DNA from 2 places in the Paraburkholderia sp. GAS33 genome. Region 2 is predicted to be linked to the other one. Evidence: predicted binding sites of a transcription regulator. Region 2 holds the regulator's gene; the other holds the start of a gene.

Region 1 (7,123 bases), on a different contig from region 2:
GACAGCGTCGGTCATCGCGCCCTCCTTTGCGTTCTGGTCGTGAGCATCATCCCGGCGGGATGTCGAGCGGCACGACAAACATGCCGGCAGTGTATTCCATATGAAAATAGCCGCTGCGCGCGTAGGCGGCAATGCGTTCCAACCGCTCGGACGATTGGCCGCTGCGGGCTGCCGCCGATCTCTCGTCAGGGGATTGATCCAGATTCACGGGTACGCGTTTTGACAATTGCTTTTGCAGGCTTCGCACAGGGTGGCGAAGTCCGCCCCAGAAAAGCGTCGCTGAATGCGTGGCCATACGACCTCCGTCGAGTGAATACCATCCAGTCAAATCTAGTGACCCGCTCGAGCAAGTGCAAACAAGTTTTTGTGGATTGGTTTTCGGAGAACGTAGCAAAAACCGCATTGGCGATAAGGGGAAACGGCCCGCTTCGCCTCGGCTCCGCTCAGAGTCGTCCCGGTCGGGGATCGGCTACGAAGCCGTCGCGGTTCGGCATTTTCACAGCGGGCAAAGAGCGCGCGTCCAGACGGGTATCCGGTGGCACGATGCCGTTCTGGTTGAGCAGGAATGCGCAAACGGCATAGACGTCATCGGCTGAAAGCGACTCGGGCGCGGTAAAGGGCATTGCACGACGAATATAGTCGAACAGCGTGGTCGCATAGGGCCAGTAGCTGCCGACCGTGCGCTTCGGCTTCGCACTTGCCAGCGTACCGCGACCACCCACCAACGCATCTCCGAGCAGCCCTTGGCCCTGCGCGCCATGGCATGCGGCACATTGGGCCGCAAACACGCGCGCACCGGTGGCGACGTCGCCGCTGCCTGCGGGCAAGCCACGGCCGTCGGGCGCGATGTCGATATTCCACGCCGCGAGGTCCTGGTCCGATAACGGAGTGCCGACGCCGTAGCCCGCGTGTGCGCTCGACGCGAGCAAGCTCGCAACGACAAAAGCTGCAGGCGCAAGCGTACGTCTCAAGACATTAAGCATTTCGCACCTCGCCACTCGCGTCGACACGCCATTGCTGAATCGCGTTGTAGTGATACTGCGAGTTCAACCCGCGTGCCGCCACTAGCGCTTCCCGCGTAGGCTGCACATAGCCGGTCGAATCCGTGGCGCGCGACAGGATCACTGCAGGCGCACCTTGCCACAACCAGTCCAGTTGAAAGCGCGTCAGCGCGCGATCGCGCGGGGTTCCGTCGAGGCGCGCGAGTTGCCACGTAGCGCCCGCATCCGTCGATACCTCGACCTTGCGAATCGTGCCGCGCCCCGACCAGGCGAGGCCACTGATCGGGTAATAGCCTTGCGTGCTCAGACGATGCCCCGGTGAAGGCCGGGTGATCACGGACTTCGCATCCATTTCGAATGCGAACTGCCGCGCGGTTCCATTCGCCATCAGGCTCGTGTATCGAGAAGTTTCCTCGCGCGTCTGCAGCGGCGCATCGACGAACTTCAGGCGGCGCAGCCATTTGACGTTCGTATTGCCTTCGAAGCCCGGCACGATCAGGCGCAGCGGATAGCCGTTTTCCGGGCGCAAACGCTCGCCGTTCTGCGCATAGACCACCATGGCGCGCTCGAGGATGCGATCGAGCGGCAAGCTGCGCGTCATTGCCGCGGCATCCGCGCCCTCCGCCAGCACCCAGCCGCCGCGTCCACCTTGCCCATCTTTCGACGTCGACAGGCCCCCCACCTCTTCCAGCAGGGTCGAAAGCCGTACACCCGTCCATTCGCAGCACGACAGCAAACCGTGCGTCAGTTGCACCGGTTGACCGCTCGGTCCATTCCATTCGCCACCGGTATTGCCGGAACATTCGATGAAATGGATCCGCGATTCGGACGGCAGGCGAACCAGGTCGTCCATCGTAAACAGTTTCGGCTCGCGTACAAGACCATGAATCGCGAGGCGGTGCTGATCGGGATCGATATCCGGCACACCGTTGTGATGCCGTTCGTAGACGAGGCCGTTCGGCGTGATCGTGCCGAACAGGTCCGCTAGCGGCGTCATCGACGAAGCGGCCCCGGGCAACGGCCACGCCTTCGCGCTACGACGCACCACATCGGCCTCGTGCGCTGAGGGCACGCCATAGGGATGCTCGAGTATCGGCGCGCCCGGCGTGCGGCTCCATGGTGCGATATCAAGTGGCTTTAGCAGCGGGTCTGCGGCCGCGCCGGCACGTGCGACCACCAGACCGCTCGCGGCGAGTCCGCCCAGCAAACGGCGACGGCCGCGCGAAGTGGGCCTATCGGCTGCATGGGGTGAAGTGTCGCGAACCTTTTTCATCGGTGTCAGTGCGTCATGGGCCAACTGGCCACTGTAGCAACTGAAGCGGCGCCGACAAAACGAGCAATCGTGATATCGATCGAACCCAATGTGTAGAACGCCCCTTGCCCTCGGCTTACCAGGCTCGCAAATAAACTAAACAGAAAAACGCCGATAAGGATTTGAGGATTCGTTATTGGAGCGCCCTGTTGGCGATTCTTATACTCGATCACGGTCAGCACTCGCCAGCGAAGAGTGCCAAATCTCCACAGCAGGAATGTCTAAATGAGCCTACGTCCTTTGCATGACCGCGTGATCGTCAAACGCCTTGATCAGGAAACGAAAACCGCTTCGGGCATCGTCATTCCCGAGAGCGCCGCGGAAAAACCCGATCAGGGCGAAGTGCTCGCCGTCGGCCCCGGCAAGCGCGATAACGACGGCAAGCGTATCGAGCCGGACCTGAAAGTCGGCGAGCGCGTGCTGTTCGGTAAATACGCAGGCCAGCAGGTCAAGGTCGACGGCACGGATCTGCTCGTGCTGCGCGAAGAAGACATCGTCGCCGTAGTCCACCAATAAGGGAGCATCACAAGATGGCAGCCAAAGAAATCGTCTTTAGCGACAGCGCGCGTTCGAAACTGGTCGAAGGCGTCAACATTCTCGCCAATGCAGTGAAAGTCACGCTCGGCCCGAAAGGCCGCAACGTCGTGCTCGAACGTAGTTTCGGTTCGCCGGTTGTGACCAAGGACGGTGTGTCCGTGGCCAAGGAAATCGAGCTGGCCGACAAGTTGCAGAATATCGGCGCGCAGCTGGTGAAGGAAGTCGCCTCGCGTACCAGCGACGCCGCCGGCGACGGTACCACCACCGCCACGGTGCTGGCGCAAGCGATCGTCCGCGAAGGCCAGAAATACGTCGCGGCAGGCCTCAATCCGCTGGATCTGAAGCGTGGTATCGACAAGGCCGTGACTGCGGCAATCGAAGAACTGAAAAAGATCAGCAAGCCAACTACCACGAGCAAGGAAATCGCTCAGGTTGCAACGATCTCGGCGAATGGTGAAGAATCGATCGGTCAGCGTATTGCCGAAGCCATCGACCGCGTCGGCAAGGAAGGCGTGATCACCGTCGAAGACGGCAAATCGCTCGCCGACGAACTGGACGTGGTCGAAGGACTGCAGTTCGATCGTGGCTACCTGTCGCCGTATTTCATCAACAATCCGGACAAGCAGGTCGCCGTTCTCGACAGCCCGTTCATTCTGCTGCACGACAAGAAGATCTCGAATATCCGCGACCTGCTGCCGGTGCTCGAGCAGGTTGCCAAGGCAGGCCGTCCGCTGCTGATCATCGCCGAGGACGTCGAAGGCGAAGCGCTTGCAACACTGGTGGTTAACAACATCCGCGGCATTCTGAAGACGGTGGCGGTCAAGGCGCCGGGCTTCGGCGATCGCCGTAAGGCCTTGCTCGAAGATATCGCGATCCTTACCGGTGGTCAGGTGATTGCCGAGGAGACCGGTCTCACGCTCGAAAAAGCGACGCTGGCGGAACTGGGCCAAGCCAAGCGCATCGAGGTGGGCAAGGAGAACACCACGGTCATCGACGGCGGCGGCGACGCGAAGAACATCGAAGCGCGTGTCAAGCAGATCCGCGTGCAGATCGAAGAAGCCACCTCCGACTACGACCGCGAAAAGCTGCAAGAGCGCGTCGCCAAGCTCGCAGGCGGCGTGGCGGTGATCAAGGTAGGCGGCGCAACCGAGATCGAAGTCAAAGAGAAGAAAGACCGCGTGGACGATGCGTTGCACGCGACTCGTGCGGCCGTGGAAGAAGGCATTGTGCCGGGCGGCGGTGTCGCGCTGATCCGCGTCAGGAACGCAATCAAGGATCTGAAAGGCAGTAATCCCGATCAGGACGCCGGGGTGAAGATCGTGCTGCGCGCGCTTGAAGAACCGCTACGCCAGATCGTGGCCAACGCGGGCGAGGAAGCGAGCGTGGTAGTGGCGAAGGTCGCGGAAGGCAGCGGCAACTTCGGCTACAACGCGCAAACCGGCGAGTACGGCGATCTGGTGGAATCGGGTGTGCTCGATCCGACCAAGGTCACGCGCACGGCATTGCAGAACGCGGCATCGGTTGCGGGCCTGCTGCTCACCACCGATGCGACCGTGTCTGAAGCACCGAAGGACGCGCCGCCGCAGTCGCCGACGGGTGGGCCGGGCGCAGGCGGTCCGGGTTTCGACTTCTGACGATCGATGAGCCCCGCGCGGTTCGCGCGCGTTGATTCTTTGGTCTTAACAACACGCATGCCTGCCTCGCGCAGGCATGCGTGTTTCTGCAATAACGTCCTTAAGCATTTTTTCGCAAATGCTTATCAGCATTTGTCGTTTCGGCCATATTCAGCAGACCATTAACATCCTGTCGTCCCGGCCCGAGCGCGCCGGAGGATTCACAGGAGAGCATCATGGTCGCTCATCACGGCGGAGCGCCAGAGATCGTCATCGTCGGTGGCGGTCTTTCCGGCACGGCGCTCGCCATCAAGCTGCTGCGCGAAGCACAGCAAGCCCTCGCGATCCGCCTCGTCGACCCGTGTGCGCAGCCGGGTCGCGGCCTCGCTTACTCGACCCGGGAGCCGGGACATCTGGTCAACGGCCCCGCCCTCCTTTTCACGCTATATCCAGAGCAACCGGAGCATTTCGTCGACTGGCTTACTTTGCAGCCCGAGTTTGCCGGCCAGCCTCGTGATGCAGTCGCCCAGGCGTACGTGCCGCGCTGGCGTTTTGGCGATTACGTAAGCGAGCAATTGCGGCAGGCACAGCAGCAAGCTGCGCCCGGCGTCACGTTCGAACATGTCCAGGCACGCGTCGAAGATCTCGATGTTTCATCAAACGGCGTCACGCTCGCGCTCGACGCAGGCCGGGTGCTGCTCGCCGATCACGCGGTGCTCGCGCTCGGCGTGTTCCAGTCGCGGCCGCGTTTTGACGCGAACGGCCGGCTCACGCAAGCGGGCCAGTATGTCGCTAACGTGTGGGACTGCTCGCGTCTTGCAGCACTCGTCGACGCAGACGAGCTCGTGCTGGTGGGTGGAAGTCTGACGATGATCGACGCCGTCGTATCGCTCGAAAAGCTGGGTTATCGCGGTACCTATAAGGTGCTGGCGCGGCACGGCCTGACGCCAGTCGAACGGCGTAACCCCGCGCCTGATGAAGCGCCTTTCGGAAGAGTGGGACCGCCGCGCACATTGCGGCAGGTCGTGCGCGAACTACGCGAAAAAGCTCGAACCATCATCGCGCATGGCGGTGACTGGCAATCGCTACCGGGCGCGCTCAGGCCATATCTTGCAGACTGGTGGCATAACGCAGCGTTGATCGACAGGCAGCGGTTCTTCCGGCACGTGAGACCGCATTGGGACGTGTTTCTGCATCGCGCGCCACCCGTCAGCGCAGCGCTGGTCGACGCGCTGCGCACAAGCGGCCGTCTGAGCGTCGAGGCGGCCATCGTCAACGATCTCGCGGAAGCTCTGGAGGGAGGCGTGAACGTGCGTTACCGGCTACGCGGTAGCGAAGAAGAACGCACGATGGTCGCCCAGGGTGTCGTCAACTGCACCGGGCCCGACTATCGCTGGCACGCCGGTTGTGAGCAGCCCCTGGTGCGCAATCTGTTTTCGCGCGGCCTTGTGCAAACGGGACCGGTAGGGCTTGGCATTACGGTCGATCCATCGCTAGCCGCGATCGCAGCGAACGGTGCTGCTTCGCCGCACATTTCGGTGCTCGGCGCAGCATTGCGCGGCACGATCGTCGAACCTGGGACGGTCATCGAAATCGCCAATCAGACCACGAGGCTCAGTGCGCGTCTGCTCGCAGCGTTAAGTGTTGCGCAGGCGCCTGCAGTGCTTCAGGTATCCTGATCAGACACCTGAAGCACCTGGAAGCGCTAAACGCTAACGCCGCGTCGACAAACGCCGCACCACCGCAACCAGCGCATCAACCTCATCGCAGGTGTTGTAGAACGCGAGCGATGGCCGCACGGTAGCTTCGAGGCCGAAACGCCTCAAGATGGGCTGGGCGCAATGATGCCCCGAGCGTACTGCAATGCCCTCTTCGTTCAGCGCCTGCCCAACCTCTTCCGTCTCGTAGCCCTTCAATACGAACGACAACACGCTCGCCTTGTCCTTCGCAGTGCCGACCAGCCGAACACCGGGAACGGGTTGCAAAACGCTCGTCGCATACGCAAGCAGATCGTGCTCATAGCGGGCGATATTCTCGATGCCCACGCGCGTCACGTAGTCAATCGCCGCACCCAGACCCACCGCATCCGCAATGTTGCCAGTGCCCGCTTCGAAGCGGTTGGGCGGCGGCTGGAACACAGTGCGCTCGAAGGTTACGTCGGCGATCATGTTGCCACCACCTTGCCACGGCGGCATGTCGTCGAGAATCGCGCGCTTGCCGTAGACCACGCCAATGCCGGTCGGACCGAACACCTTGTGGCCCGAGAACACGAAGAAGTCCGCATCGATTGCCTGCACATCCACGCGCATATGCGAAACCGACTGCGCGCCATCGATCAGCGCCTTCGCACCGGCACGATGGGCCATCTCGACGATCTCCTTCACCGGCACCACCGTGCCGAGTGCGTTCGAAACCTGGGTTACCGAAACGATCTTCGTGCGATCGTTCAGCAGCTTGCGGTATTCGTCGAGCAGCACCTGGCCGGAGTCATCGACCGGAATCACGCGCAGCTTCGCCCCGGTTTGCGCGGCAAGCTGCTGCCACGGCACGATGTTAGCGTGATGTTCCAGGTGCGACACGATGATCTCGTCGCCCTCGCCCACGTTCTGCACGCCCCACGACTTCGCGATGAGATTGATCGCCTCGGTGGTGCCGCGCAC
Region 2 (7,123 bases):
CATCGGCGCGGGCGCCAAGCGCGAGTGCCAGGGCGTCGATCAGGATCGATTTGCCGGCGCCTGTTTCGCCCGAGAAAACCGTGAAGCCGCTGTCGAATTCAAGGTCGAGCGCGGCGACGATGACGAAGTCGCGTATCGAGAGGTGGCGAAGCATGGAGGTCGTCTGGTAGCTTGGGTTACCGGCTGCGGCCAGGTGCTCAGGGTTAGCTCAGGATCGGCGCAGTGTTCGTTCAGGATTCAGGATTCGGGATCGGTTCAGGGCTTGATGTCGTCTTCGTGCGACGGGTATTCATTCCAGTGCAGCTTCTTGCGCAACGTCGCGTAATGGCTGTAGCCGACCGGGTGCAGGAGCGGCACGGTATGGCGTGAGCGGCGCACTTCGATCTTGTCGTTGTGTTCGAGCGCGGTAAACGACTGCATGTCGAAGTTGACGTTGACGTCGCGGCCGGAGACGATCTGGATGCTGACCTTTGAGTCGTCCGGCAGCACGATGGGGCGATTCGACAATGCGTGCGGCGCAATCGGCACCAGCACGATGCCTTGCAACTGTGGATGCAGGATTGGCCCGGCTGACGACAACGCGTAGGCGGTCGATCCAGTCGGCGTGGCGACGATCAGTCCGTCCGAGCGCTGGTTGTACATGAAGCGGCCATCCACGGCCACGTGCAGCTCCGCCATTCCCGAGAAACCGCTGCGGTTGACCACCACGTCGTTGAAGGCCAGCGCGTGGTAGATGGGGCTGCCGCCGCGCATGATGCGCGCTTCCAGCAACATGCGTTCCTCGCGCTCGAAATTGCCGCTCAGCATCTGCGGCACGAGTTCCTGCATGGCTGAAATCGGGATGTCGGTGATGAAGCCGACCCGCCCATGGTTGATGCCGATCAGCGGCGTGCGGTACGGCGCAAGCTGGCGGCCGATGCCGAGCATCGTGCCGTCGCCGCCCAGCACCACGGCCACGTCGGCGCGGGCGCCGATTTCCGCGGGGCGCAGGGCGGGGTAGTCGGTAATGCCGATCTCCGCAGCGGTGTCCGCTTCGAACACCACGTCGAAGCCGCGCCTGGCGATGCACGCGGCGAGCGCGGTCAGCGGCTCGCCAATGCCTGGCGTGTTGTTGCGCCCGACGAGCGCGACGGTCTTGAACTGACTGGTAACTTGCATGCCGGCATTACACCATAGGTGAGGGCTGAAAAGAACCGTCCGCGGCCACATGGGTGGCCGGCGCCACGCGGGCGCGCCTGTCGGGCTGCAGGCCCGTGCCGGCCGGCCTGCGCAGGATTATCGGCAGAATGATGAACTCCTCGTGACAGCGGGATGGTATGCGTTGCGTCGAACCCGCAGGTGCGGGTTCGCGCCAGGGGTTGTGCGGGCAAACCGGCACATGCAGCCCATGCCTCGCCAACGAAGGCGTGAACGCTGTTATTGTTAGCGCTCGCGGTCGTCGCGTCATTAAGCTAAACTTTTCCGTCATGCTAGATCCCCGCGCACAAACCCTCCTCAAAACGTTGATCGAGCGATATATCGCTGAAGGTCAACCGGTCGGCTCGCGCACGTTGTCCCGCTACTCCGGTCTGGAGCTGAGCCCGGCGACGATCCGCAACGTGATGTCCGATCTGGAAGAGGCGGGGCTTGTCATCAGCCCGCACACCTCGGCGGGCCGCATTCCAACGCCGCGCGGCTATCGTCTGTTTGTCGACACGATGCTCACAGTCGAGTCCGCGGCGGACGAGGAAGCGGTCACCCGTACCGTCAAGACCACGCTGCAGGCGGGCGAGCCGCAGAAGATCGTTGCAGCGGCGGCGAGCGTGCTGTCCAGCCTGTCGCAGTTTGCCGGCGTGGTGCTGACCCCGAGGCGCAGTCACGTCTTCAAGCAGATCGAGTTCATGCGCCTGTCCGACAAGCGCATCCTGCTCATCATCGTCACGCCCGAAGGCGACGTACAGAACCGCATCATGGCGACGCAACGCGATTTTTCGCCGTCGCAACTGGTGGAAGCGTCCAATTACATCAATGCGCACTTTGCCGGCCTTTCCTTCGACGAAGTGCGCCGGCGCCTGCGCGAAGAGATCGACGAGCTGCGCGGCGACATGACCACGCTGATGCACGCCGCCGTCAAGGCCAGCACAGATGAAGCTGACGCCGGCGAGACCGTGCTGATCTCCGGCGAGCGCAATCTGCTCGAAGTGGCCGACCTGTCTTCGGACATGGCGCGGCTGCGCAAGCTGTTTGATGTATTCGACCAAAAGACCAGCCTCCTTCAGTTGCTCGACGTATCGAGTCACGCCCAGGGCGTGCAAATCTTCATTGGCGGCGAGTCGAATCTCGTGCCGATCGAGGAAATGAGCGTCGTGACCGCGCCGTATGAAGTGAACGGCAAGATCGTCGGTACGCTCGGCGTGATCGGGCCGACGCGCATGGCCTACAACCGTGTGATTCCGATTGTCGACATCACCGCGCGCCTGCTCTCGCTGACGCTCAGCCAACAATAAGCGTCTGCGCCCCGGTACCGCGGCACGTTTCATTGCCTTGCCATTGCCCGCATCTCCGTCGGGCAGGAGCCCGAATTGCATGCTGCAAATGATGCGATGCGGCGCGCGGCTTGCCAATCGGCCGAATGGCCAGGTATCGGCTGCGGACCGCCCCGCTATAATGACTCTCACCTGAACCGATTTCCCGCTGTACGCGGCTAGCCCTGTTGCCTATGCGTTTCGATCTCGAGCGGCCATCGCAACCCGCCACATCTCATCGTGTTGCGGTTTTGCTGATCAATCTGGGCACGCCCGACGCACCGACGCCACGGGCCGTGCGGCGCTACCTCGCGCAGTTTCTGTCCGACCCACGTGTCGTGGAGATTCCCGCGGTCCTCTGGCAGGTGATCTTGCGGCTCCTGATCCTGCCGGTTCGCGGGCGCTCGTCGGCCAAGAAATATGCTGCGGTATGGACACCGGAAGGCTCGCCGTTACGCGTGTTCACGGAGAAGCAGGTGGAAGGTCTGCGGCATCTGCTGCAGTTGAACGGCTACACGGCGATCGTCGACTACGCCATGCGCTACGGCATGCCAGGCATCCCGGACATGCTGAATCAGCTCAAGCTGGCGGGTGCCGAGCGCGTCCTGCTGGTGCCGATGTATCCGCAATACTCGTCGTCGACTACGGCTACGGCATTCGACGCTGCATTCTCGGCGCTCAAACGCATGCGCAACCAGCTGGAAATCCGCACCATCCGCCAATATGCCGATCATCCGGCGTATATCGCGGCGCTGGCGGCGCAGGTACACCAGTACTGGCATGCCCATGGACGCCCGGATTTCGCGGCCGGCGACAAGCTGGTGCTGAGCTTCCATGGCGTTCCCAAACGTACGCTCGATCTCGGTGACCCGTATCACGACCAGTGCCAGCAAACGGGGGCACTGTTGATGCAGGCGCTCGGGCTGACAACGGTGGAGTGCCGCGTCACGTTCCAGTCGCGTTTCGGCAAGGCTGAGTGGTTGCAGCCCTATACCGCGCCGACGCTCAAGGAGCTGGGCGCGGCGGGGGTGCGCCGCGCGGATGTGTTTTGTCCGGGCTTTACTGCCGATTGCCTGGAAACTATTGAGGAAATCGGCATGGAAGTCCGCGACGAGTTCGTCCATGCGGGCGGCAAGGAGTTTTACCGCATTCCTTGCCTGAACGCCTCGCAGGCGTGGATTGCGGCGCTGGGGGAGATCGTCGCCCAGAACCTGCAGGGCTGGCCGGTGCAGGTGGCCTCCGCGCAAGGTACGGTGCCGGCGTGAGACTGGTTGACGGAATCGTTTTCAACGCGCTTGATGCGCAACTTGCGACGCCGCTTCGTACATAGGGCGCCAGACTAGCTGATGAACTACAGGATTTCGACCGAACCCGGCGCGCGCCTGCGCATCGACAAGTGGTTATGGGCAGCGCGTTTCTTCAAGACACGCTCGCTGGCAGCGGATGCCGTTGACAAAGCTCACGTAAGGATTGGCGGTGCTGCAGTCAAGCCGGCCAAGGAGGTGCGGGTCGGCGATCTCGTCGAAATCGAGATCGAACGCATCGTATGGCAGGTGGAAGTACTGGGTGTGTGCGACGTGCGCGGCCCGGCGAGTGTGGCGCAGACGCTTTATGCGGAAACCGAGGAAAGCAAGGTGAAGCGGCAGGTGGAGCAGGAGCGGCGTAAAACGTATCGCGAGCCGGCCGCCGCTTTGCACGGGCGTCCGACCAAGCGCGACCGGCGCACTATCGACAAACTTTCAGGTGGGGATTGAACAGTTGTTCCATCGTCGCGTGCACGCCGCCATATTCGGTCGTGCTGTCGTTGACGGCCCCGGACATGCAGATGGTCGTGGTTCCCGCTACGAGCACCAAGGCGACCACGGATATTGCGAAGGTCAGTTTCACGGTACTCCCCCGAAATGATGCTGGACGAACGCGCGATGAGTTAAGTGAAGTGGTATATACCAGGTTAGGGTAAACGTGCCTTCCCGGGTGGACAGCTGAAGTTTAGGTCAGTCCACGAGGCCGCTCAATCTCTATCTGATTAATGGTTGTAACGAGGCATTTCTGCCGCACTGTTGCGGTGCGAAAAGTTCCTTTTGACCGCTTGAAATCGTGCTTTGAGACCCAAACTCAGTAGGCGATGAGCGGTGGTTTGTGTGGCGTTTCTGCAACGCTCAAGCGGGCCTTTCAGAGCACCACGCGGCCGCCCTTGGCTTTAACTTTTTTACGACTTTCAGCGACATGGAAAACACGCAAGAGAATCCGACGAGCCAGAATCCCACGCCCGCCGAAGAAGCCGCGCGCCAGGCTGCCGAGGCCAACGCAGCTCAGCCGGAAGTCAACCCGGCTGAAGCTGCGCCGGCCGGCGCCGAAGCCGCGTTGGCCGAAGCGCAGACCAAAATCGCCGAGTTGCAGGAGAGCTTTCTGCGTGCCAAGGCCGAGACCGAAAATGTGCGCCGGCGTGCGCAGGAAGATGTCACCAAGGCTCACAAGTTCGCGATCGAGAGCTTTGCCGAGCATCTGCTGCCTGTAGTCGACAGCCTCGAGGCCGCCGTCGCCCACTCGTCCGACGACCTGCAGAAGGTTCGTGAGGGTGTCGAGCTGACGCTGCGCCAGTTGAGCGGTGCGCTTGAGAAAGGCCGCGTCGTGGCGATCAATCCTCCGGCAGGCGAGAAGTTCGACCCGCATCGTCACCAGGCTATTTCGATGGTGCCGGCCGAGCAGGAGCCCAACACCATCGTCTCCGTGCTGCAAAAGGGTTACGTGATCGCCGACCGCGTGCTGCGCCCGGCGCTCGTTACCGTCGCCCAGCCGAAGTAAGCCGAAGTAGACCTCAGGCATCGCTCAGGCGCTCCCGGGCAGGCATCCCCGCTATCATGGCCAACCTTCCCGTCGATTCCACGGCTTTTGCCGTGTTCGAGATGCAGGAATTGAGCGCAGAGTCGTTCGACGCCGCGCTCGAAGCGGTTCGCGATGAGGTGGCGGTGGTGTTCTTCTGGGGACTCGACTGCTTCAACTGCGAAATAGCGAAGAAGGCGATGCTGGCGCAGCCCGACGCGATTCGCGCGCTCGGGCTTAGATGGTTTCACAGCAACGTCTACGAGCACCGTGAGCTGGGCCGCCGTTTCATGCTGCATGGCGTGCCGACGTGGTTCTTCTTTCATCGTGGCAAGCGGCTTGGCCGGGCGACTGGCTGGCACGGCCTCGGGCAGTTCGAGGCGGCGGTGGCAGCCGCCCGGGGGAAGGCTGCCGCAAAGGCCGTTTCAAAGGCGATGGATGGCGTGGCCGGTACTGGCGGTTAGCCGGGGTGGCAACAAGTCGGGCAAATCCCCGGCAACGCCAATCCCGAAGCCGCAGGCGATTGAAAAAAATTAAAGACCGCATTGCATTCAAGGTCTTGAAAACGATGCAGACGCACTTATGTTGAGTGCAGGTTTGAATTGAAGGCGGGTTGCCTTGCCGCCAGATGGGCACAAGGCAACCTACCGCAGCGATCAAAGTCAGGAGATTAGTAAAAATGGGCAAAATCATCGGCATCGACCTCGGCACGACCAACTCGTGCGTGGCGATCATGGAAGGCAATTCGGTCAAGGTGATCGAAAACTCGGAAGGCGCGCGCACCACGCCGTCGATCATCGCTTACATGGAAGACGGCGAGATTCTCGTCGGCGCGCCTGCGAAGCGTCAGTCGGTCACGAACCCGAGGAACACGCTGTACGCGGTCAAGCGCCTGATCGGCCGCCGCTTCGAAGAAAAAGAAGTGCAGAAAGACATCGCGCTGATGCCGTACAAGATCGTCAAGGCCGACAACGGTGACGCCTGGGTCGAAGTGCGCGATCAGAAACTGGCTCCGCCGCAAATCTCGGCTGAAGTCCTGCGCAAGATGAAGAAGACCGCTGAAGACTACCTCGGCGAGCCGGTCACCGAAGCGGTGATCACGGTTCCCGCGTACTTCAACGACAGCCAGCGTCAGGCCACCAAAGATGCGGGCCGCATCGCCGGTCTGGAAGTCAAGCGCATCATCAACGAACCGACCGCAGCTGCGCTCGCGTTCGGCCTCGACAAGAACGAAAAGGGCGACCGCAAGATCGCCGTGTATGACCTGGGCGGCGGCACGTTCGACGTCTCGATCATCGAAATCGCCGACGTTGACGGCGAGAAGCAGTTCGAAGTGCTCTCGACGAACGGCGATACGTTCCTCGGCGGTGAAGACTTCGACCAGCGCATCATCGATTACATCATTGGCGAGTTCAAGAAGGAACAAGGCGTCGACCTGTCGAAGGACGTGCTCGCGCTGCAACGCCTGAAGGAATCAGCTGAAAAGGCCAAGATCGAACTGTCGTCGAGCCAGCAGACCGAAATCAACCTGCCGTACATCACGGCAGACGCGTCGGGTCCGAAGCACTTGAACCTGAAAATTACGCGTGCGAAGCTCGAAGCGCTGGTGGAAGAACTGATCGAACGCACCATCGAGCCGTGCCGTCTGGCTATCAAGGACGCTGGCGTGAAGGTTGGCGAAATCGACGACGTGATTCTGGTCGGCGGTATGACGCGTATGCCGAAGGTGCAGGACAAGGTTAAGGAGTTCTTCGGCAAGGAACCGCGCCGTGACGTGAACCCGGACGAAGCCGTGG

What was found. The regulator HrcA, encoded in region 2, represses chaperone genes, less so after heat shock. The targets are predictions, from matches to a motif close to TTAGCACTCNNNNNNNNNGAGTGCTAA.
Region 1: the regulator HrcA is predicted to act here: its motif matches at 2,489-2,515, upstream of P3T24_RS24260 (co-chaperone GroES).

Annotation. Positions count from the first base shown of each region.
Region 1 is NZ_JBNDMP010000008.1:223,655-230,777, forward strand. It holds gene P3T24_RS24240 (SDR family NAD(P)-dependent oxidoreductase) at 1-15, opposite strand, end outside; gene P3T24_RS24245 (hypothetical protein) at 47-295, opposite strand; gene P3T24_RS24250 (c-type cytochrome) at 444-983, opposite strand; gene soxC (sulfite dehydrogenase) at 976-2,274, opposite strand; gene P3T24_RS24260 (co-chaperone GroES) at 2,539-2,829, shown strand; gene groL (chaperonin GroEL) at 2,844-4,484, shown strand; gene P3T24_RS24270 (FAD/NAD(P)-binding protein) at 4,700-6,142, shown strand; gene P3T24_RS24275 (family 2A encapsulin nanocompartment cargo protein cysteine desulfurase) at 6,176-7,123, opposite strand, start outside.
Region 2 is NZ_JBNDMP010000023.1:48,271-55,393, forward strand. It holds gene recN (DNA repair protein RecN) at 1-154, opposite strand, end outside; gene P3T24_RS37275 (NAD kinase) at 256-1,158, opposite strand; gene hrcA (heat-inducible transcriptional repressor HrcA) at 1,467-2,486, shown strand; gene hemH (ferrochelatase) at 2,699-3,769, shown strand; gene P3T24_RS37290 (RNA-binding S4 domain-containing protein) at 3,851-4,258, shown strand; gene grpE (nucleotide exchange factor GrpE) at 4,731-5,309, shown strand; gene P3T24_RS37300 (thioredoxin family protein) at 5,366-5,791, shown strand; gene dnaK (molecular chaperone DnaK) at 6,007-7,123, shown strand, end outside.